One region of the Streptomyces sp. NPDC022552 genome, then DNA from elsewhere that is predicted to be linked to it. Evidence: predicted binding sites of a transcription regulator. Region 1 holds the regulator's gene; the other holds the start of a gene.

Region 1 (15,735 bases):
TCGCGCAGGGCCTCCGGGTCCTGGCAGACGTGCTCCTGGACGTGCTCCCACCAGGTGGCGACCTCGCCCCAGCCGGGCGCGGAGAGCGAGCCGCCGAACTCCTGGACGGAGAGCGCGGCGATCAGCCCGGCGAAGGCCAGCCGGTCGGCGAGGGGCCAGCCCGCGAGGGTGCCGGTGACGAATCCGGCCACGAATACGTCTCCGGCGCCGGTCGGGTCGAGGGCGGAGACCTCGATGGCGGGCACCTCGGCGGTCTCGCCGGTGGCGCCGTCGACCGCGTACGCGCCCTCCGCGCCCAGGGTGACCACGGCGTAGCGGACCTTGTCGGCGAGCGCGCGGGCGGCGGCCCTCGGGCAGTCGGTGCGGGTGTAGCGCATGGCCTCCTGGGCGTTGGGCAGGAAGGCCTCGCAGTGCTCCAGGTCGGCCAGTCCGTTCAGGTCCCAGCGGCCGGTGTCGTCCCAGCCGACGTCGGCGAAGACCTTCGCGCCGCCCCGCGCCGCCTGGGCGACCCATTCCTCGCCGCGGCCCGGTACGAGCGAGGCGACGGCGGCCCGGGCGTGCGGCGGATAGGCGGGCAGGGCGCCGTCCAGGGGCGGGGCCTCGTGGCCGTGGGAGACCATCGTGCGCTCGCCCTCGTACGCCATGGAGACGGTGACCGGGGAGTGCCAGCCGGGCACGGTCCGGGAGAGCGAGAGGTCGATGCCCTCGCCCTGCTCCAGGGCGTCCCAGCAGTACTCGCCGTAGTGGTCGTCCCCGAAGGCGGCGGCGAGCGAGGTGCGCAGGCCGAGGCGGGCGAGGGCGGTGGCCATGTTGGCGACGCCGCCGGGGCTGGAGCCCATGCCCCTGGCCCAGGACTCGGTGCCGCGCACGGGGGCGCAGTCGAGGCCGGTGAAGATGATGTCGAGGAAGACCGTGCCGGTGAGGAAGACGTCGCAGGCGGGGTCGGTGGGCTCGCGCAGACGCACCAACGGGTCGACGCCCGCGTCGTGTTGGTGGTCTCCCCTTGGTGTGGTCACGGCAGGCTCCCCGAACGTGGTGCGGATCAGGTCAAGTGTGCCCGACGGGGCCTGAGTGGCGGGTGCGGCGAGAGCAAAATCGCTCGCGCCTACCCGGGGAATCAGACCCCAAACCCATAGTGACTCAGATCACATTCCGAATGCGGGGTTTCCATCCCTTTCGGGGTTCTCGGGACCCTCACGTGCTTGATACATATGTCCCGCGATCCCGTGCAACACCGGGCGCCCCTCCCCTCCCTCCCGTTCTCTGGAACGCCCATGTTGTCGCGCCCGCGTGCCCTGGGGCCTCTTGTCGCCCTGTTCACGGCCGGTTATCTCGCTCCGTACCTGCTCCCGACCGTCGTCGGCAGACTCTCCGCCGGGCTCGGCCTCACCCCGGCCCAGGCGGGCCTGGTCGGCTCCGTGCTGCTCCTCGCCTCCGCCTCGGCCGGCTTCACGCTGGCCGCGCGCGTGGAGCGGCTCGGCCCACGCCGGGCGGCCCGCATCGGCCTCCTCGCGATGGTCGCCGGCTACGGCTCGGCGGCGCTGACCACGAGCGTTCCGCTGGTGGTCGGCGGCGCGGTCGTGGGCGGCTTCGGCTCCGGTACGACGCTGGCGGTGGCCGCGGCCGGCATCGCGGCCCAGCGGGACCCCCACCGGGCGTCGACGCTCGGCCTGCTCGCGGTCTCGGCGACGGCCGGCGCGCTCTACCTCTCGCTCCCCCACCTCGGCAGCGGCCATGCGCTGCCGTTCGCGTCCATCGCGTTCGCGGCGGCACTGGTCTGGCCGCTGACGGGCGGCCTCGCGGGCGGCTCCGCGGGTGGGATCAGGCGCCCGGTCGCGGAGCCCGCCAAGGGCGGGGGCGCGGGATCCCCGCTCCCCCACCGGCGCTCCGGCCTCGTGCTCGCCGGGGCGATCCTCTGCTGGTCCTTGGCGCAGAACGCGCTCTGGGGTGTGAGCGGCCGGATCGGGCTCACCCAGGCCGGACTGAGCGAGGTCACCGTCGGTGCCGTCTTCGCCCTGGCGCTCGGGGCCGGACTCGCGGGCGTCACGGCCGCAGGGGCGCTCGGCTCGCGGATCGGCCGGGCCGTGCCGGTCGGGGCGGGCACGGTGATCATCGCCGTGTGCGTGCTGGTCAGCTCGCGCGCGGAGAGCCTGCCCGCCTTCGCGACCGGCGAGATCCTCTGGAACGTCTTCTACCCGGTCGTCCTGTCGTACCTGCTCGGTCTCGCCGCATCCCTCGACCCGCGCGGCCGCTGGGCCGTGCTGGTGGGATCGGCGTCCTCCCTGGGCGTGGCCTGCGGCCCGGTCACCGGCAGCGTCCTGTCCGAGCAGGCCGGCTACCCCGGCATGGGCCTGGTCCTGTGCGTCCTGCTCCTGCTGGTGGCGGTCCCGATGACGGCGGTCGCCCTGCACACCTCCGGGCGTCCGCTGGTCCCCGGCTCCGTCCGCCGCCGCGGCGGCGCCCCGGCGGCGGTGCTGGCGGGTACGACGACCGCCGCGACGGGCCTGGTGCCGCAGATGGGCGCCCGGGAGCAGGAGGTCACCGAGATCCCGGTCCCCGCCCGACGCCGCGCCGACCGCCGCGCCTTCCGCCTGGCCCGCCCGAGCGACCGGGGCTGAGGGCAGCGGCCCCGGCCCGCACCCCGCCCTACTCCGCGTCGAAGTCGTACGCCTCGACCTCGGCCAGGTACCGCGCCCTGCGGTCCTCGTCGTCGTCGAGGAACGACGCCTCGAAGGAGTTGCGCGCCAGCGTCCGCAGCTGTTCCCGGTCAAGACCCAGCGCGCCCCGCACCGCGTCGAACGTGTCGCCCACGTAGCCGCCGAAGTACGCCGGGTCGTCGGAGTTGACCGTCGCCATCAGGCCGGCGCCCAGCATCGCCGCCAGCGGGTGGTCCTCCAGGACGTCGATCGCCCGGAGGCGTACGTTCGACAGCGGGCAGAGCGTGAGCGGCACCCGCTCCCGCACGAGCCGCTCCACCAGTTCCGGGTCCTCCATGCAGCGCAGCCCGTGGTCGATCCGCTCCACCCCGAGGACGTCCAGCGCCTCGCGGATGTACGCCGGCGGGCCCTCCTCGCCCGCGTGGGCGACCTTGCGCAGACCGAGCGCCTCGGCCGCCGCGTACACCTCGCGGAACTTCGACGGCGGGTGGCCCACCTCCGCCGAGTCCAGACCGACGCCCGTGAGCCGGTGCAGATACGGCCGCGCGGCCTCAAGCGTCGCCATCGCCGACTCGGCGGACTCGTCGCGAAGGAAGCACATGATCAGCCGCGTCGACACGCCGTGCCGCTCCTCGGCCCGGTCGAGGGCGCGGGCCAGCCCCTCGATCACCGTCCCGATCGGCACCCCGCGGGCGGTGTGGGCCTGCGGGTCGAAGAAGATCTCCGCGTGCCGCACGCCCTGCGCCGCGGCCCGCGCCAGATACGCGTCGGCCAGCTCGCCGAAGTCCTCGGTCGTGTGCAGGACGGCCATCAGCTCGTAGTACAGGTCCAGGAAGGACTGCAGATCGCTGAAGAGGTACGCCTCGCGCAGCTCCTCGGTGTCCGCGTACGGCAGGGTGACGCCGTTGCGCGCGGCGAGCGCGAACGCCAGCTCGGGTTCGAGGGTGCCTTCGATGTGAAGGTGGAGTTCGGCCTTGGGGAGGGGCATGGATCTATCTTTTCGGTAGGGGGACCCTCATGAGGTCCTGGGCAATGCTCAGCTCGCCGTCGAACCCGGCCGCCCGCGCCTGCCGTTCGAACTCGGCGGGATCGCCGTACCGCTGCGAGAAGTGGGTCAGCACGAGGTGCCGCACCCCCGCGTCGCGTGCGACGGCGGCGGCCTGGCCGGCCGTCAGATGGCCGTGGTCGGTGGCGAGCCGGACGTCCTCGTCGAGGAAGGTCGACTCGATGACGAGCATGTCGGCGCCCTCGGCGAGCGCGTGCACGCCGTCGCAGAGCCGGGTGTCCATGACGAACGCGAACCGCTGCCCGCGCCGGACCTCGCTGACCTCGTCCAGCGTCACCCCGTCCAGGGTTCCCTCGCGCTGGATCCGGCCGATGTCCGGGCCCTTGATGCCGTGCGCGGCGAGGCGCTCGGGCAGGATGCGGCGCCCGTCGGGCTCGGTGATCCGGTAGCCGTACGACTCCACCGGGTGCGAGAGCAGGTACGCGTCGAGGGTGTACGCGTCGGTCACGGCGAGGGGCCCGTCGGCGGCCACCGGGGCCTCCGCCAGCTTCACCGTCTCGCGGTAGGCCGTCGCGTACCGCAGCCGCTCGAAGAACCGCTGCCCGCTCGCCGGGTAGTGCGCGGTGACGGGGTGCGGGACCTGGTCGAGGTTGATCCGCTGGATCACCCCGGCCAGGCCGAGCGAGTGGTCTCCGTGGAAGTGCGTGACGCAGATCCGGTCGATGTCGTGCGCGGCGACCCCGGCCCCCAGCATCTGCCGCTGGGTGCCCTCGCCGGGATCGAACAGGATGCCCTGGCCGTCCCAGCGCAGCAGATAGCCGTTGTGGTTGCGGTGCCGGGTCGGGACCTGGCTGGCGGTCCCGAGCACGACGAGTTCACGTACGGACACGGCTTATCCGGGGGGCCAGTTGAGGCCGCGGCCGCCGAGGACGTGCGCGTGGGCGTGGAAGACGGTCTGGCCCGCACCGACGCCGGTGTTGAAGACGATCCGGAAGCCGGTGCCGTCGACCTTCTCCTGCGCGGCGATCTCTCCGGCCTCGCGCAGCACGTCGGCGGCGATGGTCGGCGCGGCGGCGGCGAGGCTGGCGGCGTCGGGGTAGTGGACGCGCGGGATGACGAGCACGTGCGTGGGCGCCTGCGGGTTGATGTCCCGGAAGGCGAGGGTGGTCTCCGTCTCGCGCACGATCGTCGCCGGAACCTCCCCGTCCGCGATCTTGCAGAACAGGCAGTCGCTCTGCGGCTCTCCGGCCATGGCCCGGGCCTCCTCGCCTTGGATGATCGGTTACTCCGGCATCGTATCGGCCGTGTCACCGGCCGCGCTCGGCCGCGGGGGCGCGGCGCTGCAGGGCGGAACGGCTCACCCAGTACGTGATGATCACGGCCCAGAAGCACGGGAAGCCGAGCGCCACGACGACGGAGGGACCCAGCGTCCCCACGACCATCGACACCACCGAGTGCAGGGCGAGCAGTCCGACGGAGATCGCCATGGCGAGCACGGGTCGGCAGTTGCGCGCGACGAGGAGCAGCGGGCGGCGCAGCCGCGGCGGGATGCGCCGGGCCATCCACACCGCCCAGCCGGCCCAGCCGCCGACGAGGACGACCGCGCCGATCAGGTACGGGACGAGGGCATCCGCGCCCGACCCGCCGTTCCGCAGCGGCGCCCCGCCGAGGCCGGCGGCGAAGAAGCCGAGCAGGGCCACCCAGCGGGCGCCCGCGGCGGTGCCCCAGGCCATGGTCTCCAGGTTGTAGCGGGCCTGCCGGTCGTTCATGTCGAGCGCCGCGGACTCGACGAAGCCCTCGGCGGCCTTCGTCCACGCCCCGGGCCGGAGCCAGCGGCGGCGCAGATGCAGCAGGGAGAGGTTGTTGTGCGCCTCGCTGTTCTCCGGGTTGAGGCGCAGCGCCGTCTCGTAGGCCTGCTGGGCGACGCGGTGGTTGCCGGTGCGGTGGGCGGTGAGGCCGACGAGGAAGTGCGCGTCGCTCTCCTCGGGGGCGAGCGCGACGGCGGCCCGGGCCGCCTCGTACCCCTCGCGCCGGCGCTCGACGCGGACGGACCGGTCGAGGACGGTGCCGAGGGCGTAGTGGCTGCCCCAGTACTGCGGGGCGAGTTCGACGGCGTACCGGGCGGACCGCTCCGCCTCCTCGTACCGCTTCAGCGCGAGCAGGACGTGGGTACGCATCAGCCAGGCCGGCAGCGAGTCGGGGTCGGCGCGCAGAGCCGCCTCGACCGAGTCGAGGGCCTCCTGCTCGCGAGACAGCCGGTGCCGGCAGCGGGCCAGCAGGACGTGCGCGGCGGCGTCCTGAGGGTCGGTGGTCAGATGCTGGGCGGCGAGCGCGGCGGCCTGCTCGTACCGGCCGACGTCGAAGAGTGCGTCGGCCCGGTCCAGCGCGGGGCTCATCAGACCTTGTTCCGGTCGTGCGTGATGCTGAGCAGGTTCGGTACGAGTCCGAGCCAGAACAGGACCTGGGGAACGGTCCGGTCGGTCCACGGCACGAGGACGATCAGCAGGGCGCAGAGCGTGGCCAGGACAGCCTGCCCGAGGACGACCCGGGGCCAGAACAGCCGCCGCACGAGGGCGCGTACGGTCAGCTGGGCGCCGGTGCGCATCCGCTGATAGCGCCGCAGGGCGCCGAAGCCCCACACCGCCGCCATCAGCGCGAGCGCCCAGAGCCGGGTGCCGAGGTGGACCGGGAGTTCCTTCGCGTCCTCGCCGTCCGTCGGGAAGATGTCGACGACGACGCCCGCCATGACCAGGCAGAGCAGCGCGAGCCACCGGGTGCCTCGCAGCATCCGGTAGACGGCCTTGTCGAGGTCCCTGCGGAGCCAGTTGGCGTCGGGCGCGGCGGCGAGACCGCCGGCGTACAGGTCGGCCGCCTGCGCGACGGAGGTGCCGGGCTTGGCGGCCTCCTCCTCGGTGGCCATCGTCACGGCGAGGGTGTTGGTGGGGTCGATCCGCAGGAGCTGCCGGACGGCCTCGTCCGCGAGGTCGGGGCGCCGGTTGAAGAGGGCGAGCTTGTACAGGGCCTCCCACGCGCGGGTCTCGTCCGGTCCGAGCCGGACGGCCTCCTGTGCCTCCGCGAGCCCCTCGACGACCGCCGCCGCGTCGCCTCCGGGGAACCGGTCTCTCACGAAGGGCATCAGCTCGGCGCGCACGGCACGCGGCGCCCAGTAGTGCGGGTCGAGACGGATGGTCTCCCGCATCGCCTCTTCGGCGTCGTGGGGCCGCCCCGCCCGGCGCAGCGCGACACCGCGGATGTAGTGCCCGAAGGCGAAGTCGGGTGCGTAGGTCAGCGCCGCGTCCGCAGCTGCGAGGCCCTCGGCGGGCCGCTCCTCGGCGATGAGGCAGCGAGCGAGCAGCAGCAGGGCGTGGTGGTCGTCGGGGGCCTCGGCGATGTACCGGGCGACCCGTTCCCGGCTCTCGCCGTACCGGCCCATGTCGTACAGCAGCTCGGCCTGTTCGAACTGCGGGTGCTTCACGCTCACAGCTTCCGCTTCTTCTTCAGATAGGTGACCAGGTCGTCGTACATGCCTCCGTCGTTGGCGAACATCGCCACGTTGCGGGCGGAGGCGAACCAGGACTCGCTGGACGGCTTGATCTGCTTGGCCGCGCCCAGCAGGTCCTTCATGTTGATCATGCGTACGGTGCCGGTGCGGGCGGAGTCGAGGAGCGCGGACTCGGCGGCTGTCTCGCACAGATGGGCGAGGTCGGCGCCGGAGAAGTCCTCGGTGATCTTGACGAGTCTGCCGAGGTCGACCGACTCGATGGGCCGTTCGCGCAGGTGGTAGCGGAGGATCGCCTCGCGGGCCGGGGCGTCGGGCGGCAGCACGAGCAGGGTGCGGTCGAGGCGGCCGGGGCGGCGCAGCGCGAGGTCCACGTCCCAGGGCACGTTGGTGGCGGCGAGCACGAAGACGCCCTCGTTCTCCGCCCCGTCGACGCCGTCGAGCTCGGTGAGGAGCTGGTTGACGACGTTGCGCAGCCCGCCGTGGTGCGTACGGGAGCGCTTGGCGCCGAGGGCGTCCAGCTCGTCGAGGAAGACGACACAGGGGGCCTGGGCGCGGGCGGTCTCGAAGATGTCGTGGACGTTCTTCTCGGACGTGCCGATGTACATGTCGAGGATGTCGGCGAGCGAGATCGATATGAAGCTCGCCCCGAGCTCACCGGCGACGGCGCGGGCGATGAAGGTCTTGCCGCAGCCGGGCGGCCCGTAGAGGAGGAGGCCGCCGCGCAGGGACTTGCCGTACAGCTTGCGGAGTTCGGGGTTGCGCATGGGGGCGAGGAACGCGGCCTCCAGGCGGTCCTTGACCTCCTGCATGCCCCCGACGTCGGCGAGGCGTACGGAGCCGGGGGCGTCGACGTCCCAGGCGGAGGCGTCCCCTGGGTCGCCGCTGCCGTCGGCGGTGAGCGGCTGCTCCAGGTCGTCGCCGGTACCGCTGCCGCTCTCGACGAACCGGGGCCCGACCAGGTCCCCGACCTCCTGCTCGGCCGCCCTCCAGTCGAAGGGGGAGGGCTGGGCAGGGGTCCCGGGGCCCTCCGGGACCGCGGCGGTCGCGGGGGCCGCCTCGGTCGCGGGGGCCGCCTCGCTCGTGGCGGGCGCGGCGGCTTCCTCGGTCGCGGCGGGCAGTCCCATCGCGCGCACCATCAGCGCACGGGCCGCCCGGTCGCCCGGCGCGTGCTGGAGCGCCACGGCGGCCTCCGTGACGGCCTCGTCGCCGCGCCCCTCGGCGAGGAGCAGTTCGGCGAAGTGGAGCCGCAGGGGCACGTCTTCGGGCGCGGCGGCGACCGCGGCGCGCAGACTACGGATCAGGGGAGACTCGTCGGACATGCGGTCACCCTATGAACCGGCCCACCGTCCGCGCCCACCGGGTTGCCGAAATCCTGGTTGCCGGACCACCGGGTTCCCGGCCTACGGTGGGCCCATGAGTCGACGAGACCGCGTACCGCGCAGGCTGGTGGTGGACGGCACGGTCTGGCTCTGGTCGGTCGGCCATCTGCATCCGCCCTGCCGGGAACTGCTGACGCTGCGCCGCGCCGACGCCCCGCACGCCCAACTGCGCCTGGTCTTCCAGGAGGGCCCGGGCCGGGTGACGCAGGGCGGGTACATGGGCGCCGGCCAGGTCGCGGACACCGGAGACGGCTACCTCAACCTCAACGAGCCCGGGGTGGTGCGCCGTTTCCTCGACGAGGCCACGGCACGCGGCCTCCTCCCGACGGCCCACGGCCTCCACGAGAGCGACGGCTGGCCGCTGTTCGACGCGCTGGTGTCAGCCTGAGCGGCGCGGTCTGCTCGGCGTCGAGCTGGGAGCAAGTCGGTGATGAGGACGGTCCGGACGCGGTCGTGTTCCCCGACGATGACCTTGAGGGTGGGGAAGTAGTCGAGGAGGACCTGACGGCACCGGCCGCACGGGGAAACGACCCCCCGGTAGCGGTCGCCCACGGCCACGATCGTGTCCAGCTCGTGGGCGCCCTGGGCGGCTGCCGCGCCGATGAGTGCCAGCTCGGCGCACGGACCCCCCGTGAAGTGGTAGGCGTTCACCGCGGTGATGATCCGGCCGTCCCGGGCACGGGCCGCGGCCGCCATGGTGTGGTTGTCGCCCCGGCAGCGGGTGCGGGCGATGTGCGCTGCGGCCTGGACGAGTTCGTGGTCGACGCGGTGGGTCTGCGCGGTCATCCGGACTGCTTCCGTCGGGTGCCGGGCGACGGCGAGCGCCGACCGGGGTGTCCTTGATGCGGCACTAGCTCCAGCGGCCCGTGCGTCCGAGGAGCAGCGCGGTGGCCGCCGTACCGGCCGTGGAGGTGCGCAGGACACTGCGGCCGAGTCGGTACGGCTTCGCGCCCGCCGCCTCGAACGCCGCCAACTCCTCGGGAGAGACGCCCCCTTCGGGCCCGACGACGAGCACGATCTCGCCCTCGGCGGGCAGGGACGCGTCGGCGAGCGCGCCGCTCGGGTGGTCCCGGTCCTCGTGCAGGACGGCGGCGAAGTCGGCGCCCGCGAGGAGCGTGGCGACCTGCTTGGTGGTCATCGCGTCGGCGACCTCGGGGAAGCGCGTGCGGCGCGACTGCTTCCCCGCCTCGCGCGCGGTCGCCCGCCACTTGGCGAGCGCCTTCAGACCGCGGTCGCCCTTCCACTGGGTGATGCAGCGGGACGCGGCCCACGGCACGATCGCGTCGACGCCGGTCTCCGTCATGATCTCGACGGCCAGCTCGCCCCGGTCGCCCTTCGGCAGCGCCTGGACGACGGTGATACGGGGAGCGGGCTCGGGATCCTCGTACGTCCCCGAGACCTGGACCGTCAGCTGGTCCTTGCCCTCGGCGGTGAGCACGACGCAGTCGGCCCAGGCGCCCCGCCCGTCCGTGAGGACGAGGTCCTCTCCCCCGCGCATCCGCTTCACGGAGACGGCGTGGCGGCCCTCGGGGCCGTCGAGGAGGAAGGTGCCGGTGCCGGGGACGGCCTCGACGACGAAGACGGGTGCGGTCATGAGGCGCTCCTGTGGGCCTGCGCGGTGAGTGCGGTGTCGAGTTCGGCGGCCAGCACCTCGACCAGCCGGCCGGCCGGGAGGTCGCGGGCCAGCCGGTGCCCCTGGCCGGCCCACAGGGCCATGCCCTGCGCGTCGCCCGCCGTGGCGGCGGCCTTGCGGAGGGGCGCGGTGAGGTGGTGGATCTCGGGGTAGGCGGCGGGGGCGTACGGCCCGTGCTCGCGCATGAAGCGGTTGACGAGCCCGCGCGCCGGGCGGCCGGAGAAGGCCCGGGTGAGCTCGGTGCGGACGAAGAGGGGGTTGGTCAGGGCCTGCTTGTGCAGCGTGTGCGCCCCCGACTCGGGGCACACGAGGAACGCGGTACCGAGCTGGGCGGCGTCGGCCCCCGCGGCGAGGACCGCGGCGATCTGGGCCCCGCGCATGATCCCGCCGGCCGCGACGATCGGCAGCCGCACGGCCTCCACGACCTGGGTGACGAGCGTGAGGAGCCCGGTCCCGGCGAGCGCGGCGTCCGGGTCGTCGCGGTGCGTGCCCTGGTGCCCGCCGGCCTCCACACCCTGCACGCAGACCGCGTCGGCCCCGGCCCGCTGGGCGGCCCGGGCCTCGTCGGGCGAGGTGACGGTGACGATCGTGTACGTACCGGCGCGGGCGAAGGCCTGGAACGTGTCCCGGTCGGGGCAGCCGAAGGTGAACGAGACGACGGGGACCGGGTCCTCGAGCAGGATCGCGAGCTTGGCGTCGTAGGCGTCGTCGCGCCCGTTGTCGGGGTCGCCGAGGGCCGTCTCGTACCAGGTGGCCTCGCCGGCGAGCTGGTGCCGGTACACCTCGACGGCCGCGGGGTCACCGGGCTGCCCGCCGGGCGGCATGAAGAGGTTCACGCCGAAGGGCTGACCGGTCAGCCCGCGCACCTGTTTGATCTCCTGGTACAGCCCGCCGGCGGTCTTGTACCCCCCGGCGAGGAACCCGAGCCCGCCGGCCTCGCAGACGGCCCCGACGAGCTCCGGACAGGACGCTCCACCCGCCATGGGGGCCTGCACGATCGGGTATCGGGAGAGATCGTTCAGCGCGGTGGACATGCAGGCATCGTGTCATACGGAAGGGCGGCATCCGCCCTGCGGATACCGCCCTTCCAGGCATGCCACGCCCAGTCCTACCGGCCGTTGAACGCGTCCTTGAGCCGCGAGAACAGGCCCTGCTGTCCCGGCTGACCGTGCCGACCCGGGGGACAACCCCCGGACCCCCGGCAATCACGCCTACCGGCCGTTGAACGCGTCCTTGAGCCGCGAGAACAGGCCCTGCTGTCCCGGCTGGAACTGACCCGTCGGCCGCTCCTCGCCGCGCAGCTTCGCCAGTTCGCGCAGCAGCCGCTCCTGCTCGGCGTCGAGCTTCGACGGCGTCGTCACCTCGACGTGCACGATCAGGTCGCCACGGCCGCCACCGCGCAGGTGTGTGATGCCGCGCCCGTGCAGCGGGATCGACTGGCCGGACTGGGTGCCCGGGCGGATGTCGACCTCCTCCACCCCGTCGAGCGTCTGCAACGGCACCTTCGTACCGAGCGCACCCGCCGTCATCGGGATGGTGACCGTGCAGTGCAGGTCGTCGCCGCGCCGCTGGAAGGTCTCGTGCGGGACCTCGTGGATCTCGACGTACAGGTCGCCGGCGGGGCCGCCGCCGGGGCCGACCTCGCCCTCGCCCGCGAGCTGGATCCGCGTGCCGTTGTCCACACCGGCCGGGATCTTCACGGTCAGCGTGCGCCGCGAGCGGACCCGGCCGTCGCCCGCGCACTCGGGGCACGGGGTCGGGACGACGGTGCCGAAGCCCTGGCACTGGGGGCAGGGGCGCGAGGTCATGACCTGGCCCAGGAAGGACCGCGTGACCTGCGAGACCTCACCGCGGCCGCGGCACATGTCACAGGTCTGGGCGGACGTGCCGGGGGCGGCGCCCTCACCCGAACAGGTCGTACAGACGACGGCCGTGTCGACCTGGATGTCCTTGGTCGTGCCGAACGCGGCCTCGTTGAGGTCGATCTCCAGCCGGATCATGGCGTCCTGGCCGCGGCGCGTGCGCGAGCGTGGCCCGCGCTGCGACGCCGTACCGAAGAACGCGTCCATGATGTCCGAGAAGTTCCCGAAGCCGCCCTGGCCGAAGCCACCGGCTCCACCGCCGCCGCCGGACGCGGACAGCGGGTCGCCGCCGAGGTCGTAGACCTGCTTCTTCTGCGGGTCCGACAGCACCTCGTAGGCGGCGTTGATCTCCTTGAACCGCTCCTGCGTCTTCGGATCGGGATTGACATCCGGGTGCAGCTCGCGGGCGAGCCGCCGGAATGCCTTCTTGATCTCGTCCTGGGACGCGTCGCGGCGTACGCCGAGTACGGCGTAGTAGTCCGTGGCCACTTACGACTCCGCCAGGATCTGTCCGACGTAACGTGCCACTGCGCGTACCGCTCCCATCGTTCCGGGGTAGTCCATGCGGGTCGGTCCGACCACGCCGAGTTTGGCGACTGCCTCGTCGCCCGAACCGTAGCCGACCGCGACGACGGACGTGGAGGTGAGGCCCTCATGGGCGTTCTCGTGCCCGATCCGTACGGTCATGCCCGAGTCCTTGGCCTCGCCCAGCAGCTTGAGGAGCACGACCTGCTCCTCAAGGGCTTCGAGGACGGGCCTGATCGTGAGGGGGAAGTCATGGCCGAAGCGGGTGAGATTGGCGGTGCCGCCGATCATCAGCCGCTCCTCATGCTCCTCCACCAGGGTTTCGAGCAGGGTCGCGAGCACGGTCGAGACCGTGCCGCGGTCCTCCGTCTCCTCGAAGGACTCCGGAAGATCCTGCACCAGTTGCGGCACGTCCGCGAAACGGCGGCCGACGACCCGGCTGTTGAGCCGGGCGCGCAGGTCCGCGAGCGAGGTCTCGCCGAACGGCGCCGGGCAGTCGATGACGCGCTGCTCCACCCGGCCGGTGTCCGTGATCAGCACGAGCATCAGCCGGGCGGGGGCCAGCGAGAGCAGCTCCACGTGCCGGACCGTCGAGCGGGTCAGCGACGGGTACTGCACGACGGCGACCTGGCGGGTCAGCTGCGCGAGCAGCCGGACCGTACGCCCGACGACGTCGTCGAGGTCGACGGCTCCGTCGAGGAAGTTGTGGATCGCGCGCCGCTCGGGCGTCGACAGCGGCTTGACGCCGGCGAGCCGGTCGACGAAGAGCCGGTAGCCCTTGTCGGTCGGGATGCGTCCGGCGCTGGTGTGAGGCTGGGCGATGTAGCCCTCGTCCTCCAGGACGGCCATGTCGTTGCGCACGGTGGCGGGCGAGACGCCGAGCTTGTGGCGCTCCGTGAGCGCCTTGGAGCCGACCGGCTCCTCCGTCCCGACATAGTCCTGGACGATGGCGCGCAGCACCTCGAGTCTGCGTTCGCTGAGCATCGCGCACACCTCCAGCTGTCGTATCGGTTGCTCCGCATTTGGCACTCGCCCTGTTCGAGTGCCAGGAATCCCCCGGCCAGTGTACGGCGGCGGGCATCGCTCCTGGCAAGGAGGCCGCGTCGGAGGTCGCGTCGTTGCGGATAGCGTCGCGGTATGGATGTCGATTGGGAAGAGTACGGCTGGGAGCGGCTCGGTAACGGGGTGGGGAGGCGGCGGCTGCCGGGCTGGGACGCCACGGTGGGCCTGGTCATGGGCGAGAAGGCCGTCCTCCTGTACGACACGGGCTCGACGCTCGCCGAGGGCGCGGAGCTGCGGGCTCAGGCGGAGGCGCTCACGGGCGGCCGGAGAGTGACGCACATCGCACTGAGCCACCCCCATTTCGATCATGTGCTGGGCACGGCGGTGTTCGCGGGCGCGGAGGTGTTCGGCGCAGTGGGCGTGGACGATCTGCTGCGACGGGAGCGGCACGCGCTGCGGGAGGACGCGGTACGGCACGGGGTGGAGGAGTCGGCGGCGACGGAGGCGGCCGACACGCTCGTGGCGCCGCACCATTCCGTCTCCGGGGAGTGGACGCTCGACCTGGGGGGCCGCCAGGTGCTGCTGGCGAACATCGGCCCGGGCCACACGGCGCACGACCTGGCGCTCTTCGTGCCCGGCGTGCGCGGCGTGCCGGAGATCGTCTTCTGCGGCGATCTGGTGGAGGAGTCGGGAGAGCCCCAGGCGGGCCCGGACGCGCTGCCATCACGCTGGCCGGCGGCCCTGGACCGACTGCTGTCGCTGGGCGGGGAGGACGCGATGTACGTGCCGGGGCACGGGGCGGTGGTGGACGCGGCGTTCGTACGGCGCCAGCGGGATGAGCTGGCACGGCGCTTCTCCGTCGCATAACGTCGCCCAAATGCGCAGCTACAACCCGGACCTGACGCCCCCTTGGAAGCGATCCGCCCCGGTGCCGGAGGTACCGGCGGAGGTGGACCTCGTGGTGGAGGAGGTCTCCACGGGCTTCTGCGGGGCGGTGATCCGCTGCGAGGCGGGCACGGTGACCCTGGAGGACCGCTTCGGCAAGCACCGCGTGTTCCCGATGGAACCGCGGGGCTTCCTGCTGGAGGGCAAGGTGGTGACGCTGGTCCGTCCCGCGGCCGGTCCGACGCGCCCCACTCGTACGGCCTCCGGCTCGGTCGCGGTCCCGGGCGCGCGGGCCCGGGTGGCGCGGGCGGGCCGGATCTACGTGGAGGGCCGGCACGACGCGGAGCTGGTGGAGCGGGTCTGGGGCGACGACCTGCGCATCGAGGGCGTGGTGGTGGAGTACCTGGAGGGCATCGACGACCTCCCGGCGATCGTCGCGGACTTCGCCCCGGCGGCGGACGCGCGGCTGGGCATCCTGGTCGACCACCTGGTGCCGGGCTCCAAGGAGTCGCGCATCGCGGCGCAGGTCTCGTCCCCGGACGTTCTGATCGTGGGCCACCCGTACATCGACGTCTGGGAGGCGGTGAAACCGTCGTCGGTGGGCATCGCGGCATGGCCGGTGATCCCCAGGGGCCAGGACTGGAAGACGGGCGTCTGCCAGGCACTGGGCTGGCCGCAGAACACGGGAGCGGCCTGGCAGCACATCCTGTCGAAGGTCCACACCTACAAGGACCTGGAACCGTCGCTCCTGGGCCGAGTGGAAGAACTGATCGACTTCGTGACAGCGCCCTAGCCCCAGCCGCCCGGTCTTGGGCGCCGTTCAGCCCCGCCCGTTGTGGGCAATCGTTCCGCAGTGCGGAACGGGTGGGCACAGCCCCACAGGGGCGGCGCCTTTCTCGCGCCCCCGCACAGGGGCGGCGCCTCCTCGGGCCCCCGGAACAGGGGCGGGCGCCCCTCGGGCCCGCCCAGGGGCGCCCGCGCGCTCACCGCCCCGCCCAAGGGCGACCCGACCGCCCTAGTCCACCAGGTCCCGAACCACCGCGTCCGCCAGCAACCGCCCCCGCAGCGTCAGGACCGCCCGCCCCGCCGCGTACGGCTCCGCCGCGAGGAGCCCGTCCGCGAGCGCCTTCTCCGCGGCCGCGAGGCCCACGGGGCGCAGGAGCTCCAGCTCCACGCCCTCCCGGAGCCGGAGCTCGAGGAGCACCCGCTCCACGCGACGGTCCTCCGCCGAGAGGACCTCGCGCCCCGCGCCCGGCGACCTCCCGGAGGAGAGCGCCGCCGCGT
Region 2 (15,735 bases), on a different contig from region 1:
TTGCCGGGCACGGCCGGTATCCGGGGGAGGATCGCGTCGCGCGCCACGACACGCGCCCCGGCCGCCGCCGCGACCTCCGCCGTACGGTCGGTGGAACCGGAGTCGATCACCACGAGCTCGTCCACGAGCGGGACGGCCTCGGTCATCAGCTCCCGGCGGATCACGGAGACGATGTCGCCGACCGTCGCCTCCTCGTCGAGCGCGGGCAGGACGACGCTGACCGTCGTCCCGTGCTTCGCCGCCAGGATGCGGTCGAGCGAACGGTCCGCCACGGACCAGGACCGCCGGCCCAGCCAGCGCTCCACTTCCTCCAGCACGTGATCTCCATCTCGCGGTTCGGACGGCAGGTTCAACCCTCCGGGCCTTCGGTTACAGTCTTGAACAACGCGGATGCCCGATGCATGTCGGGGTCCCACCCGCGTCTCACAACCGCTTCACACAATCGAATACCGCTCATCCAGAGGGGCAGAGGGAAACGGCCCGTTGAAGCCCCGGCAACCCTCCAGTCGGTCTCGTCCGCGTACACAACGCGCCAGCGAGGCTCCCGGCTAGGGAAGGTGCCAAATCCGTCTCATGACGACATTCGTCATGGGAAAGATGAGGAGAAAGGGCCTCGCCTCCATGGCTGTACAGACTGTTTCCACCGAAACCTCCCGGACCGTCGATCTCGGTCCCGCTTCCGGCCTTTCGTGCCGGGAATGCGGTGAAGTCTTCCCGCTCGGCCCGATCTTCGCCTGCGAGCTCTGTTTCGGCCCGCTCGAAGTCGCGTACGACCTCCCCACCGGTGACCCCGAGGCGCTGCGCAAGCAGATCGAGGCCGGCCCCGCCAACATCTGGCGCTACGCCCCGCTGCTGCCCGTCCCGGCGGACGTCGCCGAGAAGCCGAACCTGAACCCCGGCTGGACCAAGCTCGTCCAGGCCGACAACCTCGCCCGCGAGCTCGGTGTCGAGCCCGGCAAGCTCTTCGTCAAGGACGACTCCGGCAACCCGACGCACTCCTTCAAGGACCGTGTCGTCGCCCAGGCCCTGGAGGCCGCCCGCGCCTTCGGCTTCACCACCCTGTCCTGCTCCTCCACCGGCAACCTGGCCGGCGCCGTCGGCGCCGCCGCCGCCCGCGCCGGCTTCCGCTCCTGCGTGTTCATCCCGCACGACCTGGAGCAGGGCAAGGTCGTCATGGCCGCCGTCTACGGCGGTGAGCTCGTCGGCATCGAGGGCAACTACGACGACGTCAACCGCTTCTGCTCGGAGCTCATCGGCGACCCGCTGGGCGAGGGCTGGGGCTTCGTCAACGTCAACCTGCGGCCGTACTACGGCGAGGGCTCCAAGACGCTCGCGTACGAGATCTGCGAGCAGCTCGGCTGGGTGATCCCGGATCAGCTGGTCATCCCGATCGCCTCCGGCTCGCAGCTCACCAAGATCGACAAGGGCCTGCAGGAGCTCATCAAGCTGGGCCTGGTCGAGGACAAGCCGTACAAGATCTTCGGTGCGCAGGCCGAGGGCTGCTCGCCGGTGTCGGCGGCCTTCAAGGCCGGTCACGACGTCGTACGGCCCCAGAAGCCGAACACCATCGCCAAGTCGCTCGCCATCGGCAACCCGGCCGACGGCCCGTACGTCCTCGACATCGCGCGCCGCACGGGTGGCGCGGTGGAGGACGTCGACGACGAGCAGGTCGTCGAGGCGATCAAGATCCTGGCCCGCACGGAGGGCATCTTCGCCGAGACGGCGGGCGGTGTGACGGTCGGCGTGACGAAGAAGCTGGTCGAGGCCGGCCTCATCGACCCGGCCCTCACCACGGTCGTGCTCAACACGGGTGACGGCCTCAAGACGCTGGACGCGGTGGCCGATACCTCGCAGGCGACCGCGACGATCCGCCCGAGCCTGGACGCGTTCCGCGAAGCAGGCCTGGCGGGCTGACGCCCGCGACCGCCGGGGTGCGGGGGCGGCCGGTGCTCCGGCCGCTCCGGCCGCCGCCCCGCTCCCCGTCCCCGCCCGCCCCGCACCCGCCCCGTAGCCACCGAAGGTGATCAGCCCATGAGCGTGAAGGTCCGCATCCCCACCATCCTCCGCACCTACACCGGCGGCCAGGCCGAGGTCGCCGCCGAGGGCGCGACCCTGTCCGAGGTCATCGCCGACCTGGAGAAGAACCACACGGGCATCGCGGCCCGCGTCCTGGACGACCAGGGCAAGCTGCGCCGCTTCGTGAACGTGTACGTCAACGACGACGACGTCCGCTTCGAGCAGGGCCTGGAGACGGCGACGCCGGACGGCGCGGGCGTCTCGATCATCCCCGCGGTGGCCGGCGGTTGCTGAGCCTTCCGCCGCCCTGTTACCCGGCGTAACCGAATTGCCCCCTCCGCGAGAGAAGCGGAGGGGGCAATTCTGCATGGTTGAGCGCGGTAGAGTTGGGGAAGTCCCCCCGGCCTCCCCTCGCTGCTTGTGCCAGACGCATATGAGAATGCGTCCGCGCCCGACAAGAAGCAGCCAAAGTGTTCGAGTGTTGTGTACCTTCTGCGCACTTTGCCGGGCCCGACTTGCCCCGGAATTCAGTGAATTCTCCTGAATTCTCCTTTACGCCATGCCCAGAATTCTCGCCCGATTGACCTGTTGCAGAGGGCAGTTGGGCAGATACATTCAGCCGCGGTCGACGCGTTCCGGCGCAGGGTCTGACCCGGGTCCCGCGAAGTGCGGGTCCCGCGCAAGGGCCAGTAATAGGGGAGTTAGGCATGGCTCAGGGCACCGTCAAGTGGTTCAACGCGGAGAAGGGCTACGGCTTCATCGCGGTCGACGGTGGTGCGGATGTATTCGTCCACTACAGCGCGATCCAGATGGACGGCTACCGCACCCTTGAAGAGGGTCAGCGGGTCGAGTTCGAGATCTCGCAGGGCCAGAAGGGTCCGCAGGCGGACATGGTCAAGCTCGCCGTCTGAGCACGGCGCGATCGGCCACCACGTACGCACTCACGCGTTCTCACGCCGAGGGGTCCGCATCCTGACCAGGATGCGGACCCCTCGTGCGTGCGCGGGAGGTGGCGCGACGGGGTTCCGATCATCGAGAGGCGCTTGCCCCCGCCCGTCGCCCGACCGCCACCCCTCATCGACGTCCCTTCGGGACGGCCTTGCACTCTCCTGTGCCGAGTGCTAATCATTGGCGTTAGCACTCTGAAGGTGAGAGTGCTTACGAGGATCGGGCAGACGAGGTCCGCGGCCAGGTGGGGCAAGGAACCACAGGGCACGCAGGCCGTCCGTCGCGGGCGTCGGCGCGGTCCTGGAGCGTTATCCACCCCATGTCCGGGAGGACCACTTCACATGGCCAAGATCATCGCGTTCGACGAGGAGGCACGGCGCGGTCTCGAGCGCGGGATGAACCAGCTCGCCGACGCCGTCAAGGTCACCCTTGGCCCCAAGGGCCGGAACGTCGTCCTCGAGAAGAAGTGGGGCGCCCCCACGATCACCAACGATGGTGTGTCCATCGCCAAGGAGATCGAGCTCGAGGACCCGTACGAGAAGATCGGCGCCGAGCTGGTCAAGGAAGTCGCCAAGAAGACGGACGACGTCGCCGGTGACGGTACGACCACCGCGACCGTCCTCGCCCAGGCGCTCGTCCGCGAGGGCCTGCGCAACGTGGCGGCCGGCGCCAACCCGATGGCCCTCAAGCGCGGCATCGAGAAGGCCGTCGAGGCCGTCTCCGGCGCCCTGCTCGAGCAGGCGAAGGATGTCGAGACCAAGGAGCAGATCGCTTCCACGGCCTCCATCTCCGCCGCCGACACCCAGATCGGCGAGCTCATCGCCGAGGCGATGGACAAGGTCGGCAAGGAAGGCGTCATCACCGTCGAGGAGTCCCAGACCTTCGGTCTGGAGCTGGAGCTCACCGAGGGTATGCGCTTCGACAAGGGCTACATCTCGGCGTACTTCGCCACCGACATGGAGCGTATGGAGGCGTCCCTGGACGACCCGTACATCCTGATCGTCAACTCCAAGATCTCCTCCGTGAAGGACCTGCTCCCGCTCCTGGAGAAGGTCATGCAGTCGGGCAAGCCCCTGCTGATCATCGCCGAGGACGTCGAGGGCGAGGCCCTGTCGACCCTGGTCGTCAACAAGATCCGCGGCACCTTCAAGTCCGTCGCGGTCAAGGCTCCGGGCTTCGGCGACCGCCGCAAGGCCATGCTGAACGACATCGCCATCCTCACGGGCGGCACGGTCATCTCCGAGGAGGTCGGCCTCAAGCTCGAGAACGCCGGCCTGGACCTGCTGGGCCGCGCCCGCAAGGTCGTCATCACCAAGGACGAGACCACGATCGTCGACGGTGCCGGTGACAGCGAGCAGGTCGCCGGTCGCGTCAACCAGATCCGCGCCGAGATCGAGAACTCGGACAGCGACTACGACCGCGAGAAGCTGCAGGAGCGCCTGGCGAAGCTCGCCGGCGGTGTTGCGGTCATCAAGGCCGGTGCCGCGACCGAGGTCGAGCTCAAGGAGCGCAAGCACCGCATCGAGGACGCCGTTCGCAACGCGAAGGCGGCCGTCGAGGAGGGCATCGTCGCCGGTGGTGGCGTGGCCCTGCTCCAGGCCTCCAACGTCTTCGAGAAGCTCGAGGCCGACCTCTCGGGCGACGAGGCCACCGGTGCCGCGATCGTGAAGCTGGCCCTGGAGGCCCCGCTGAAGCAGATCGCCGTCAACGCCGGCCTCGAGGGTGGCGTCGTGGCGGAGAAGGTCCGCAACCTGCCCGTCGGTCACGGCCTGAACGCCGCGACCAACGAGTACGTGGACCTCATCGCCGAGGGCATCATCGACCCGGCGAAGGTGACGCGTTCCGCCCTGCAGAACGCGGCCTCCATCGCCGCGCTGTTCCTGACCACCGAGGCCGTCATCGCCGACAAGCCCGAGAAGGCCGGCGCGGCCGCCCCGGGTGGCATGCCGGGCGGTGACATGGACTTCTGAGCCTCGGCTCGGTAGTTCCTCGCTGTACGCGACCGAGGGCGGCACCCCCAGCTGGGGGTGCCGCCCTCGGGCGTTCGGGGTGATGCTGGTGGGGTGGGGCGGTCCGCCCCTCTCGGAAGGCGGAGCCTCTCGGAAGGCGGGAGCGATCCATGATCACGCTGCTGACGACACCGGCCGACCGCGAGCTGGTCATCACCCGGACCTTCGACGCCCCGCCCGCCCGTGTCTGGGAGGCGTGGACGAAACCCGAGCACGTACGGCAGTGGTACGGCGTGGCCGCCCTGCCCACGGTGATCTCCGACGTCGACCTCCGCATCGGCGGCACGTGGCGCTGGGGCCAGAAGGCCCCCGACGGCCGGGAGATCGTCTTCTCCGGCACGTACGAGGAGATCGTCCCGAACGAGCGCCTCGTCTACACCGAGGTCTTCGAGCTCATGCCAGGACCTCCGGTCCACGTCACCCTCACCTTCGACGACACGCCCGACGGCGGCACGGCGCTCACCAGTACGTCGCTCTGGCCCTCGTCGGAGATCCGCGACCAGGCGCTGGCGACGGGGATGGAGGCCGGGGTCAAGGAGGAGTACGACCGCCTGGCGGCCTATCTGGAGACGATGTGAGCCTGGACGTGCCGCTGCTGCCGGCCGGGGCGTACGACCTGCGCCCGTGGGAGCGCGCGGACCTGCCGCTCGTGGAGGAGGCGTCGACGGATCCGTACATCCCGCTGATCACCACGGTCCCGCCGGTGTACTCGGAGGCGGAGGGCGAGGGGTTCGTCCGCCGCCAGTGGAGCCGGTCCGAGACGGGCGCCGGCTACTCCTTCGTCATCGTCCGCCGCCGCGACGACCGTCCGGCGGGCATGATCGGCCTCTGGCTCCGCGACCTCCCCGAAGGCCGCGCGACCGTCGGCTACTGGGTGGCGCCCTCCTGCCGCGGCGAGGGCGCGGCGGGGGCGGCGCTCACGGCGCTGAGCGAGTGGGCGATCGATGAACTGGGCATCCCCCGCCTCCAGTTGCTCGTCGAACCGTGGAACGAGGCCTCGGCGAGGACGGCGGAGCGGGCCGGGTACGTACGGGAGGGGCTGCTGCGGTCCTGGCAGGAAGTGGGCGGAGAGCGGCGGGACATGTTCATGTACGGGCGGGTGCGTGTCCCGACGGCCGGGGACGACGGCGGAGCGTGAGCTCGGGGGCCGTGGCCGGGCGGCTCGGGGGCGGTCCGATCCGCTCAGCGCCGCGACCGAGGCGCTCCGGAGCGCAGGGCCCCGGTGTACCGGCCGGGCGTGGTGCCGACGTGGCGCCGGAAGTGGCGGGTGAGGTGGGACTGGTCGTAGAAGCCCGTCGCCGGCGCCACCTCGGCGGCCGGACGGCCGGCCAGGAGGAGGCGGCGGGCTTCGGCGATGCGGCGGGACGTGACGTACTGGTGCGGGGCGATGCCGAACGTCGAGGTGAACGCGCGGACCAGGTGGGTGGGGTGCGCGTGCACGAGCTTGGCCGCCTCGGTCAGGGGCAGGCCGTCGCGCAGGCGCGCGTCGAGGAGGTCCCGCAGGTCGTGGGCCACGCCGCGTGCGGCCCGCGCCCGGGGGCCCGGTACGGCGGCGAGGCGGGGGTGCAGGTGGCCGCGGAGGCGTTCGGAGATCAGGGCGAGGCGGCTCTCCGCCTCCAGCTCGTCGTCGCTCCGGTGCGTGAGCGCCGTGTGCAGCTGCCCGACCCTGGCGCGCAGCAGCGGGTCGACGATGTCGGGGCCGTCGACGGCGGCGCCGATGAGGCTCTCGTCCAGCTGGGTGAGGTCCAGATAGAGCACCCGCTTGCGGAAGCCCTGCTCCGTGGCGGGTGAGCCGTTGTGCGGCACGTGGGGCGGGAGCAGGGACACCGTGTCGTGCGGGGTGCCGTGCTCGCGCCGGTTCAGGTCGTAGCGGACCGCGCCGTCGTCGACGATCAGCAGGGTCCACACGTCGTGGACGTGCATCGGGTACGCGTGCTCGGTGAAGTGGGCGTGGAAGACCTCCACGACACCCGGGACCGTCGGGCGCCACGCCGAGACCTCTTGCCGTGCCTCCTGCCGCGCCACCATGCCAAGAACGTACAAGAAGGGGCCGCAGGACGACGGGCAGTCTCAGGGTATGACCACCGAGAGCACCGCCGAGAACGGCCCCGAGACCACCCCCGAGGTCACCCCCGACAACGCCCCCGTGCGTTTCGACACCAAGATCGCCGTCCTGCTGCGCGAGGACCTGGAGACCTGGCAGCGGCTGAACGTCACCGCGTTCCTGGTCAGCGGCATCGGCTCCGCGCTCCCCGAGGTGATCGGCGAGCCGTACGCCGATGCCGACGGCACGCCGTACCTGCCCATGTTCCGGCAGCCCGTCCTCGTCTTCGAGGGGACGAAGGAGACCCTGGGCGCCGCGCACGGCCGCGCCCTGGCGCGGGAGCTGCCCCGCGCGGTGTTCACCGCCGAGCTCTTCGCGACCGGCAACGACCGGGACAACCGCGCGGCGGTCCGGGCGGTGCCGGGGGACCGGCTGGATCTCGTGGGGCTCGCCGTCCACGGGCCGCGCAACGCCGTCGACAAGGTGCTCAAGGGCGCCCGGATGCACCCCTAGGACCCGTACGGGCGCGCATCCTCCACGGGGCCCGTACGGAAGCGGTGCCGGTACTCCGTGGGTGTCGTGTCGAGGCGGCGCCGGAACGCCCGGATCAGGGTGTCGGTCGTACCGAAACCGCAGCCGGACGCGATCCGTTCGAGGGTGGCATCGGTGGTTTCGAGCGCCGCGCGGGCCCGTTCGACGCGCGCCGACTCGACGTAGACGCCCGGCGTCACGCCGAGTTCCTCCTTGAAGATCCGGGTGAGCTGGCGGCTGCTGACGTGCGCGTACGCGGCGAGGTCGTCGACGGTGAGCGGCTCGTCGAGGTGGCGGGTGATGTGGAGGCGGAGGTCCTCGATGCGCCGGGTCGTGGAGACCGGTTCGAGGGGCACGCTGAACTGGCTCTGTCCGCTGGGGCGCTTCAGGTACATCACGAGCTGCCGGGCGACGCGCAGCGCGACGGTCTCGCCGAAGTCCTCGGCGACGAGGGCCAAGGACAGGTCGAGGCAGGCGCTGATCCCCGCGCCCGTCCACACGTCACCCGAGCGGATGAAGATGGGGTCGGCGTCGACCTCGACCAGCGGATGGTCGGTGGCGAGCTGGCGGGCGGTCGACCAGTGGGTGGTGGCGCGCCTGCCGTCGAGGAGCCCCGCGGCGGCGAGGATGTGCGCTCCCACGCAGACGGAGGCGACCCTGCGCGTCCGCTCGGCCAGGGTCTTCACCCGGTCGACGACGGCGGGGTCGGCGAGGGCGTGGACCCGCCGCAGGTCGTCGACCTCGACGGAGCCGGGGACGAGGAGGGTGTCGATGCTCCGGGTGCCCGGTGCGCCGAGCAGTTCGCCGAAGGTGAGGTCCGGGAGGATCCGTACGCCGGCGGAGGTGGTGACGGGGTCCGTCGTCTCGGCGGCGAGGACGACGCGGTAACCGGACGCGTCGTCCGTCTCGCGGCGCAGGAGCGAGAAGACCTCCGGCGGCCCGGTGACGTCGAGCAGGTCGACGCCCTCGAAGAGGACGATGACGATCAGTCGTTCCACCGGGCTCATCTCGATGTCCGTATCTGCAAGTTGGGCGACATTGCCGACGCGTCGGGGTCGGCCATAGCGTTTCAGACGTAGCGAAACAGCCCGAGCCAGGGGGTATTTCTTCCATGGGTACGACTCGTACGACGACTCTGCGCGAACTGAACGGCTTCGACGAGACGCCGGCGTCGCTCTCCGACGCGACGCTGATCCTCGTCGACTACCAGAACACCTACACGCGCGGCGTGATGGAGCTGGACGGCTGGCGGGCCGCGCTCGACTCCGCCGCCGCGCTCCTCGCCCGGGCGCGGGAGGCGGGGGCGAAGGTGGTGCACGTCGTCAACGACGGCGGTGAGGGCACGCCGTACGACATACGGGAGGAGATCGGCGCGATCCACCCGAGCGTGGCCCCGGTCGAGGGCGAGCCGGTCGTCGTCAAGAAGGTCCCGAACGCCTTCGTCGGCACCGACCTGGCCGAACACGTGGACGCCGCCGGGCACAAGGACGTCGTGGTCGCCGGATTCATGACGCACATGTGCGTGACGTTCACGGCGGAGGGCGCGTTCCTGCGCGGCAACCGCCCCACGGTCGTCGCCGACGCCTGCGCGACCCGCCCGCTGCGGACGACGGCCGCCGACGTGACCGCCGACCAGCTGCACCGGAGCGCCCTCGCGACGATCGGGGACCTGTACGGGGTCGTGGTGGCGTCGGGGGCGGATCTGAGGTGAGCGGGGCCGAGCCGAGCTGGGGGCCGGGCTGAGCCCGGGCTGATCCGAGCCGCCGGGCAGATCCCGAATGCGGCCACCGGCACCCGAATGCGGCCACCGGTCGCCGCCCGCGAGGTGGCGACGTAGCGTCCGGACTGGTGACCGAACGTCCGCAGAGGTGACGTTCCGTGACGATTCCGGACTTCTGGAGGTCCGTATGGTTTCCTGCCGCGTTTCCGCTCTGATGGCCGCCGCCGCGCTGCTCGCTCTCGGTCTGCCGACCGGGACCGCCGTCGCGGCTCAGCCCACGTGTTTCGGCGTGCCCGCGAGCATCACGGGGGCCGGGGCGATCCTGGGGACCGCCGGCGACGACGTGATCGTCGGGTCGGACGGTGTGGACACGATCGACGGTGGGGGCGGCGACGATCTGATCTGCGCCCTGGGCGGTGACGACCTCGTCGCGGGCGGCCTGGGTGACGACCGGATCGACGCCGGGGCGGGCGACGACAACGCGCGTGGTGACGTGCTCGCCCTCACCGGCGACGCCACCGGCGGCGGCGACGACCGTGTGTTCGGCCGCGAGGGCGACGACCGGCTCGGCGGTGACAGCTTCGCGCTCGCCGGGGTCGCCACCGGTGGTGGCGACGACCAGGTGTTCGCCGGGCCGGGCGACGACGTCGTGGCCGGTGACAGCCGCGGTTCGAGTGCGACCGGTGGTGGCGACGACGTACTGGACGGCGGCGCGGGCGCCGACGACATGGCAGGGGACTCCGTCGCGACCGTCACCGACGCGGCCGGTGCCGGTGACGACGTGCTGCGCGGCGGCGCCGGCACCGACATCCTCATCGGCGACAACAACGCGCAGCGGAACGCCTCGGGGAACGGCGGGGACGATCTCCTGGAGCTGGGCGCGGACGGCGGGTTCTTCGCCATCGGCGACCACAACGCGGCGGAGGGAACGGCCTCCGGCGCCGGCGACGACCGGATCGTCGGCGGCAGCGCCGGCGAAGTCCTCCTCGGCGACAGCTCCGTGAACACCACGGCGCCCACCGGCGCGGGCGACGACCTCATCGAAGGGCGGGGCGGCGACGACCGGCTGCTCGGCGACAACGCCGACTTCTTCATCGAGAACACGGTCGGCACGGCGGGCGGGGACGACACGCTCCTCGGCGGCGCCGGCGTCGACCGGCTGAAGGCCGGTCCGCGCAACGACGTGCTGCTCGGCGGCGCCGGATCCCCCGACGTCTGCGACGGCGAGGCCGGGACGGACGTCGCGGCCGGCGGCTGCGAGACGGTCTCGAACGTGCCCTGACGCAGGACGTCCCTGGAGGACGTCCCCCGTCAGGGCGGCCTCCGGACGGGGCTGGGGCACGGGACCAGGACGGGACGGGCTGGGGTCCGGCCGGGGGCCGGGTCGGGGGGCAGCCCCACCTCGGACCGTCCCGGCTGCCGGATGGGATCATGACGGAACGTCAACAAAGCTTGCCGCATGACGACTTACGCCTCCAAGGCCTTGCTGATCGCCCTCTCCTCCGCCGCCGTCGTGGCCGGCCTCACCGCGGCCGGTCCCGCCTCCGCCTCGGGTCCCGCCTCCGCCGCCGTGACCCCGTCGGCAGGACTCGCGTGGACCGAGTGCGCCGTCACCCGTCCGCACCTGAGGCCCAAGCCGCTGCCCGGGCAGGAGTGCGCAACCCTCTCCGTCCCCCTCGACTACAGCGACCCCCGGGGCCGCCAGGTCGGGATCGCCGTCTCCCGGATCCGCAGCGACCGGCCCGGCGAGCGGCGCGGCGCGCTGGCCGTGATCCCCGGGGGCCCGGGGAGTTCCGGCGTCCAGCGGCTGACCATGAAGGGGGATGCGCTGCGGCGCGAACTGGGCGGTGCGTACGACCTGGTGGCGATGGACCCGCGCGGCGTGGGCGGCAGCGTCAAGGCGAGCTGCGGGCTGGACGAGGACGACCGGCGAATGGTGACCCTCCGCTCCTGGCCGGGCGCCGACGGGAGCATCGCCGAGAACGTCGCCCGGTCCCGGCGGACCGCCGAGGCATGCGCGCGCAACGGCGGTGACGAGCTGGCGAGCATGACGACGGCGAACCAGGCGCGGGACCTGGACCGGTTCCGGCGGGCGCTCGGCGAGGAGAAGCTGTCGGCCTGGGGAGTCTCGTACGGTACGTATGTGGGCGCGGTGTACGCGCAGAAGTTCCCGCACCGGACCGACCGTTGGGTCCTGGACAGCAGCAACGACCCGGACCCGAAGCGCGTGGCCAGAGGCTGGCTCGCGTACCTGGGGGAGGGCGCGGACGACCGGTTCCCCGACTTCGCGGCGTGGGCGGCGCACCCGGACCGCGAGACGCAGGGGCTGCGTCTCGCGGAGCGTCCCGAGGACGTACGTCCGCTGGTGATCGCGCTGGCGGAGCGGCTTGACCGCGCGCCGGCCGAGTCCACCACCCCGGGCGTCCCGCTCACCGGCACCGTGCTCCTGCAGGCCCTGCAGAACGCGCTCTACAGCGACGCGGCCTTCGCCGGGTTCGCCCGGCTGGTGGTGGACGCCCAGCACCCGACGCGCAAGCCCGCGCTTCCGCCGGAGCTCGCCGCCGCACTGCCGGACGAGGACGCGGCGATGATGGTCGGCGTCATCTGCAACGACGTGAGCTGGCCGCGTTCCGTCGCCGCCCACGAGCGGGCCGTCGCCGCGGACCGCGCCCGTCGACCGCTCACGGCCGGGTTCCCGGTGAACATCACGCCCTGCTCCTTCTGGAAGGCCCCGGCGGAGAAGCCGACCCGGATCACGGACCGGGGTCCGTCCGACATCCTGATGATCCAGAGCCTCCGAGACCCGTCGACCCCGTACGCCGCCGGTCTGAAGATGCGCGCGGCCCTCGGCGACCGCGCCCGGCTCGTCTCGGTCGACCAGGGCGGGCACGGCATGTACCTGGGCAACGGCAACGCGTGCGGGAACGCGGCGGTGACGGAGTTCCTGCGGACGGGGAAGCGGCCGGCTCGGGACACGTACTGCGCGAACTGACCACGCACGCCCGTCCTCAGGGGCAGGGTCAGACCCGTACGGGCTCCGGTGCCTCCGGCGCCACGGGGCCACCCGCGGCCACGGGCACCTCCACCGGGTCCGTCTCCACGTCGAACTCCTCCAGGAGCTCCCGGCTGAAGCCCCAGAAGTACGTCGTCACGAACCCGACCACGTAGCCGACCAGCAGCCCGCCCGCGTAGATCGCGATCGTCCCGCCCAGGCCCTTGTTGCCGTCGAGGAGGGGGAAGAGGGCCCAGCCCGAGGGGCCGATGGCCGTGGAGCCGACCTTGTCGCCCAGCATGTTGAAGAGGCCGACGAAGCCGCCGCCGAACGCGCCGCCGACGCAGGCCGTGACGAACGGGCGGCCCAGCGGGAGCGAGACGCCGTAGATCAGGGGCTCGCCCACGCCGAGGAAGCCGGCCGGGAGGGCGGACTTGATGGTGCGGCGGATGGAGCCGTTGCGGGGGAGCTTGAAGTAGACCGCGACCGCCGCGCCGACCTGGCCCGCGCCCGCCATCGCCAGGATCGGCAGCAGGACGGTGAATCCCTGCTGCTCGATCAGGGTGGTGTGGATCGGGATCAGCGCCTGGTGCAGCCCCAGCATCACCAGCGGCAGGAACAGCCCGCCGAGGACGAGGCCCGCGCCCGCACCGGCGTTGGCGAGGAGCCAGTTGGCGAAGTCGCCGATCGCGGTGGAGATCTCACCGGCCACGAACATCAGGCCGAAGATCGTGACCAGGCCGGAGACCAGGACCGTGAGGGTCGGCGTGACCAGCACGTCGAGGGACTCCGGCACCCAGCGGCGGCACCACTTCTCGACGTACACCGCGAGCACCGCGGCGCCCAGCGCGCCGAGCACACCGCCCTGCCCGGGCGACAGCGTCTGGCCGAACGCGTCGATCTTCGCGACACCGGGGAAGACGATGATCGCCGCGACCGCACCGCCCAGGATCGGCGTACCGCCGAACTCCTTCGCCGTGTTGAAGCCGACGAAGACCGCGATCAGCGCCATGAACCCGCTCGCCATCGCCGCGAGCGCGGGCGTCACGCCCGGCAACCAACCCAGGTTGATCAGCAGGCCGTTGAGGCCGGCGATGATGCCGCAGCCGATGAGGGCGGGGATGAGCGGGACGAAGATGTTCGCGATCCTGCGCAGGAAGAGCTTGAACGGCGTCTGGTTCTTCACCTTCCGCGCCGCCCTGATCGCGGCGCCCTGGGCGGCGAGTCCGTCGGCGGACGGCCGGGGGGCCGCGGCCACCAGGGCCTCGAACTCCGGCGTCACGCGGGCGACCGTGCCGGGGCCGAGCACGATCTGGTACGTGTCGTCCTCCACCACACCCAGCACGGACGGCAGGGCCTTCAGGGCCTCGTCCTGGACGAGCGAGCGGTCCCGCAGACCCAGCCGGAGCCGGGTCATGCAGTGGGCCACGGAGTCGATGTTCTCTGCGCCGCCGACGAGGGGGAGGATCGCGGCGGCGATGGCGCGGTTCTTGTCGTCTGTGCTCATGGTGCGGTGGTGCCTTGCTGTGCGGGGACGGGGGAGGTTCAGGGGGTTGTCTCGGCGTGCAGGGCGGCCCGCAGATGGCCCGCCGAGTCCGTGAGGCGCCGGTCGGCGGCCTTGGCGTCGATGTCGGCGAGGATCATCAGGATCGCGGTCTTCACCTCGCCGTCCGCCGCGGCGAGGGCGGTCTCGATCTGCTCGTCCGGCGCGCCGGTGGCCAGGGCGACGATCCGTCGCGAGCGCGCCTGGAGCTTGTCGTTGGAGGCGCGGACGTCGACCATCAGGTTTCCGTACGTCTTGCCGAGCCGGATCATCGTGATCGTCGAGATCATGTTGAGGACCAGCTTCTGCGCCGTACCCGCCTTCAACCGCGTGGAACCGGTGAGGAGTTCGGGGCCCGTGACGACCTCGATGCCGTGTTCGGCGGCGGCGGCGAGCGCGCTGTCCGCGTTGCAGGACAGGCCGATCGTCAGCGCGCCCTGGGTGCGGGCGTGCGCGACGGCGCCGATGGCGTACGGGGTACGGCCCGAGGCGGAGACGCCGACCACCGTGTCGTTCGGGGTGAGCTTCAGCGCGTCGAGGTCGGCCGCGGCGAGCTCCGCCGAGTCCTCGGCTCCCTCGACCGCCCTCACCATGGCCGACGGGCCGCCCGCGATCAGACCGAGGACCTCCGAGGGGTCGGTGTTGAAGGTGGGCGGGCACTCGCTGGCGTCGAGGACTCCGAGCCGACCGGCGGTGCCCGCGCCGGCGTAGATCAGCCGGCCGCCCTGGGCCATGCGGGCGGCGGTGGCGTCGATCGCGGCCGCGATCAGCGGCAGCTGCGCGGCGACGGCGGCCGGGACGGTCTGGTCCTCGGCGTTCATCGTGCGGGCGATCTCGAGGGTCGGGAGCTGGTCGATCTCCGCGAGCTCGGGACGGAACGCCTCGGTGGTGAGGGTGGCCAGCTGGGCGCGCAGTTCGGAGTACGTAGCAGAAGACACGTGCGGCTCTTTCGAGGGTTTCCCGGTGCTACCGGGTGCGGGGCGAGTGGCGGTGGGCCAGGGCTTCGTACGAGGCCGCGAGGGCAGGCGCCGCCGTCTCGTACGTACGTTGGGTGACACAGGTGAACAGGCAGTCCACGACCAGGAGTTGGCTGGTACGGGAGGACATGGCCGCGGGTCGCAGCTCGCTCTCGCGGGCCGTGGAGGTGGTGAGGATGTGGTCGGCGTACTGCGAGACGGGCCCGTCCGGGCGGCCGGTGATCGCGACGGTGGTGGCGCCGTGGTCGAAGGCGACGCGGAGGGGTTCTATGACGTCGCCGGTCGAGCCGGAGTGGGTGATGGCGATGGCGACGTCGCCGGAGCGGAGCTGTACGGCGTTGGTGACGGCGAGGTGCGGGTCGCTGTGCGCGTGCGCGATCAGGCCGATGCGGAGGAGCTTCTGGCCGAGGTCCTGGGCGACGAGGCCGGAGGCGCCGATGCCGTAGATGTCGATGCGGCGGGCGGCGGCGAGGGCGGCGACGGCGGCGCCGAGCTGGACGGTGTCGAGTCCGGCGGCCGTGTCGGCGAGGGTCTGCTGCTCGTCGTAGGCGAGCTTGGCGACGACGTCGGCCACCGGGTCGTCGACCGCGATGTCGGCCGTGACGGCGGGCGCGCGGCCGGACTGCTGCTGGGCGGCGAGGCCGGCGAGGGCGAGGCGGAGGTCCCGGTAGCCGGGGTAGCCGAGGAGCCGGGCGGTGCGGACGACGGTCGCCTCGCTGGTTCCGGTGAGCTCGGCGAGGCCGGTGACGGTGAGGGCGGCGCAGCCCGCCGGGTCCCCGGCGACGGCTTCGGCCACCCGCTGCATGGAGCGGGTCATGGACGGCGCGAGGGTACGCACCTTGGCCGCGAGGGCGGCGGGGGCGGGCGGGGCGTCGTGGCCGGACCCCGCACCGGACGCGGCGGAGGGCGGCGGCGAGGACGGGGCCCCGGGCGCGGGCACCTGGCCGCTGAAACT

The links. Region 1 encodes HrcA, which represses chaperone genes, less so after heat shock. Its sites were predicted from a motif close to TTNGCACTCNGNNNNNCNGAGTGCNAA; they were not measured.
Region 2: a site for HrcA is predicted at 3,115-3,141, ahead of groL (chaperonin GroEL). Genes of this name have one in related genera too.

The regions. Positions count from the first base shown of each region.
Region 1 covers NZ_JBVHGJ010000002.1:192,629-208,363, reverse strand. Annotated here, with positions in the region: gene ACZ3OF_RS05790 (carbohydrate kinase family protein) at 1-1,016, opposite strand, end outside; gene ACZ3OF_RS05785 (MFS transporter) at 1,275-2,618, shown strand; gene ACZ3OF_RS05780 (adenosine deaminase) at 2,647-3,645, opposite strand; gene ACZ3OF_RS05775 (ribonuclease Z) at 3,650-4,552, opposite strand; gene ACZ3OF_RS05770 (histidine triad nucleotide-binding protein) at 4,556-4,915, opposite strand; gene ACZ3OF_RS05765 (tetratricopeptide repeat protein) at 4,971-6,059, opposite strand; gene ACZ3OF_RS05760 (tetratricopeptide repeat protein) at 6,059-7,144, opposite strand; gene ACZ3OF_RS05755 (ATP-binding protein) at 7,141-8,484, opposite strand; gene ACZ3OF_RS05750 (hypothetical protein) at 8,579-8,932, shown strand; partial or broken gene ACZ3OF_RS05745 (cytidine/deoxycytidylate deaminase family protein) at 8,959-9,330, opposite strand; gene ACZ3OF_RS05740 (16S rRNA (uracil(1498)-N(3))-methyltransferase) at 9,395-10,138, opposite strand; gene ACZ3OF_RS05735 (nitronate monooxygenase) at 10,135-11,211, opposite strand; gene dnaJ (molecular chaperone DnaJ) at 11,389-12,528, opposite strand; gene hrcA (heat-inducible transcriptional repressor HrcA) at 12,529-13,548, opposite strand; gene ACZ3OF_RS05720 (MBL fold metallo-hydrolase) at 13,702-14,433, shown strand; gene ACZ3OF_RS05715 (DUF3097 domain-containing protein) at 14,444-15,244, shown strand; gene hemW (radical SAM family heme chaperone HemW) at 15,467-15,735, opposite strand, start outside.
Region 2 covers NZ_JBVHGJ010000022.1:37,443-53,177, reverse strand. Annotated here, with positions in the region: gene ACZ3OF_RS34885 (glucosyl-3-phosphoglycerate synthase) at 1-317, opposite strand, end outside; SAM riboswitch class I at 451-604, shown strand; gene thrC (threonine synthase) at 622-1,914, shown strand; gene ACZ3OF_RS34875 (MoaD/ThiS family protein) at 2,032-2,310, shown strand; gene ACZ3OF_RS34870 (cold-shock protein) at 2,724-2,927, shown strand; gene groL (chaperonin GroEL) at 3,306-4,934, shown strand; gene ACZ3OF_RS34860 (SRPBCC family protein) at 5,084-5,551, shown strand; gene ACZ3OF_RS34855 (GNAT family N-acetyltransferase) at 5,548-6,111, shown strand; gene ACZ3OF_RS34850 (AraC family transcriptional regulator) at 6,156-7,001, opposite strand; gene ACZ3OF_RS34845 (DUF2000 family protein) at 7,051-7,530, shown strand; gene ACZ3OF_RS34840 (GlxA family transcriptional regulator) at 7,527-8,555, opposite strand; gene ACZ3OF_RS34835 (isochorismatase family protein) at 8,660-9,259, shown strand; gene ACZ3OF_RS34830 (calcium-binding protein) at 9,456-10,550, shown strand; gene ACZ3OF_RS34825 (alpha/beta hydrolase) at 10,728-12,260, shown strand; gene ACZ3OF_RS34820 (PTS transporter subunit EIIC) at 12,289-13,767, opposite strand; gene murQ (N-acetylmuramic acid 6-phosphate etherase) at 13,806-14,741, opposite strand; gene ACZ3OF_RS34810 (MurR/RpiR family transcriptional regulator) at 14,770-15,735, opposite strand, start outside.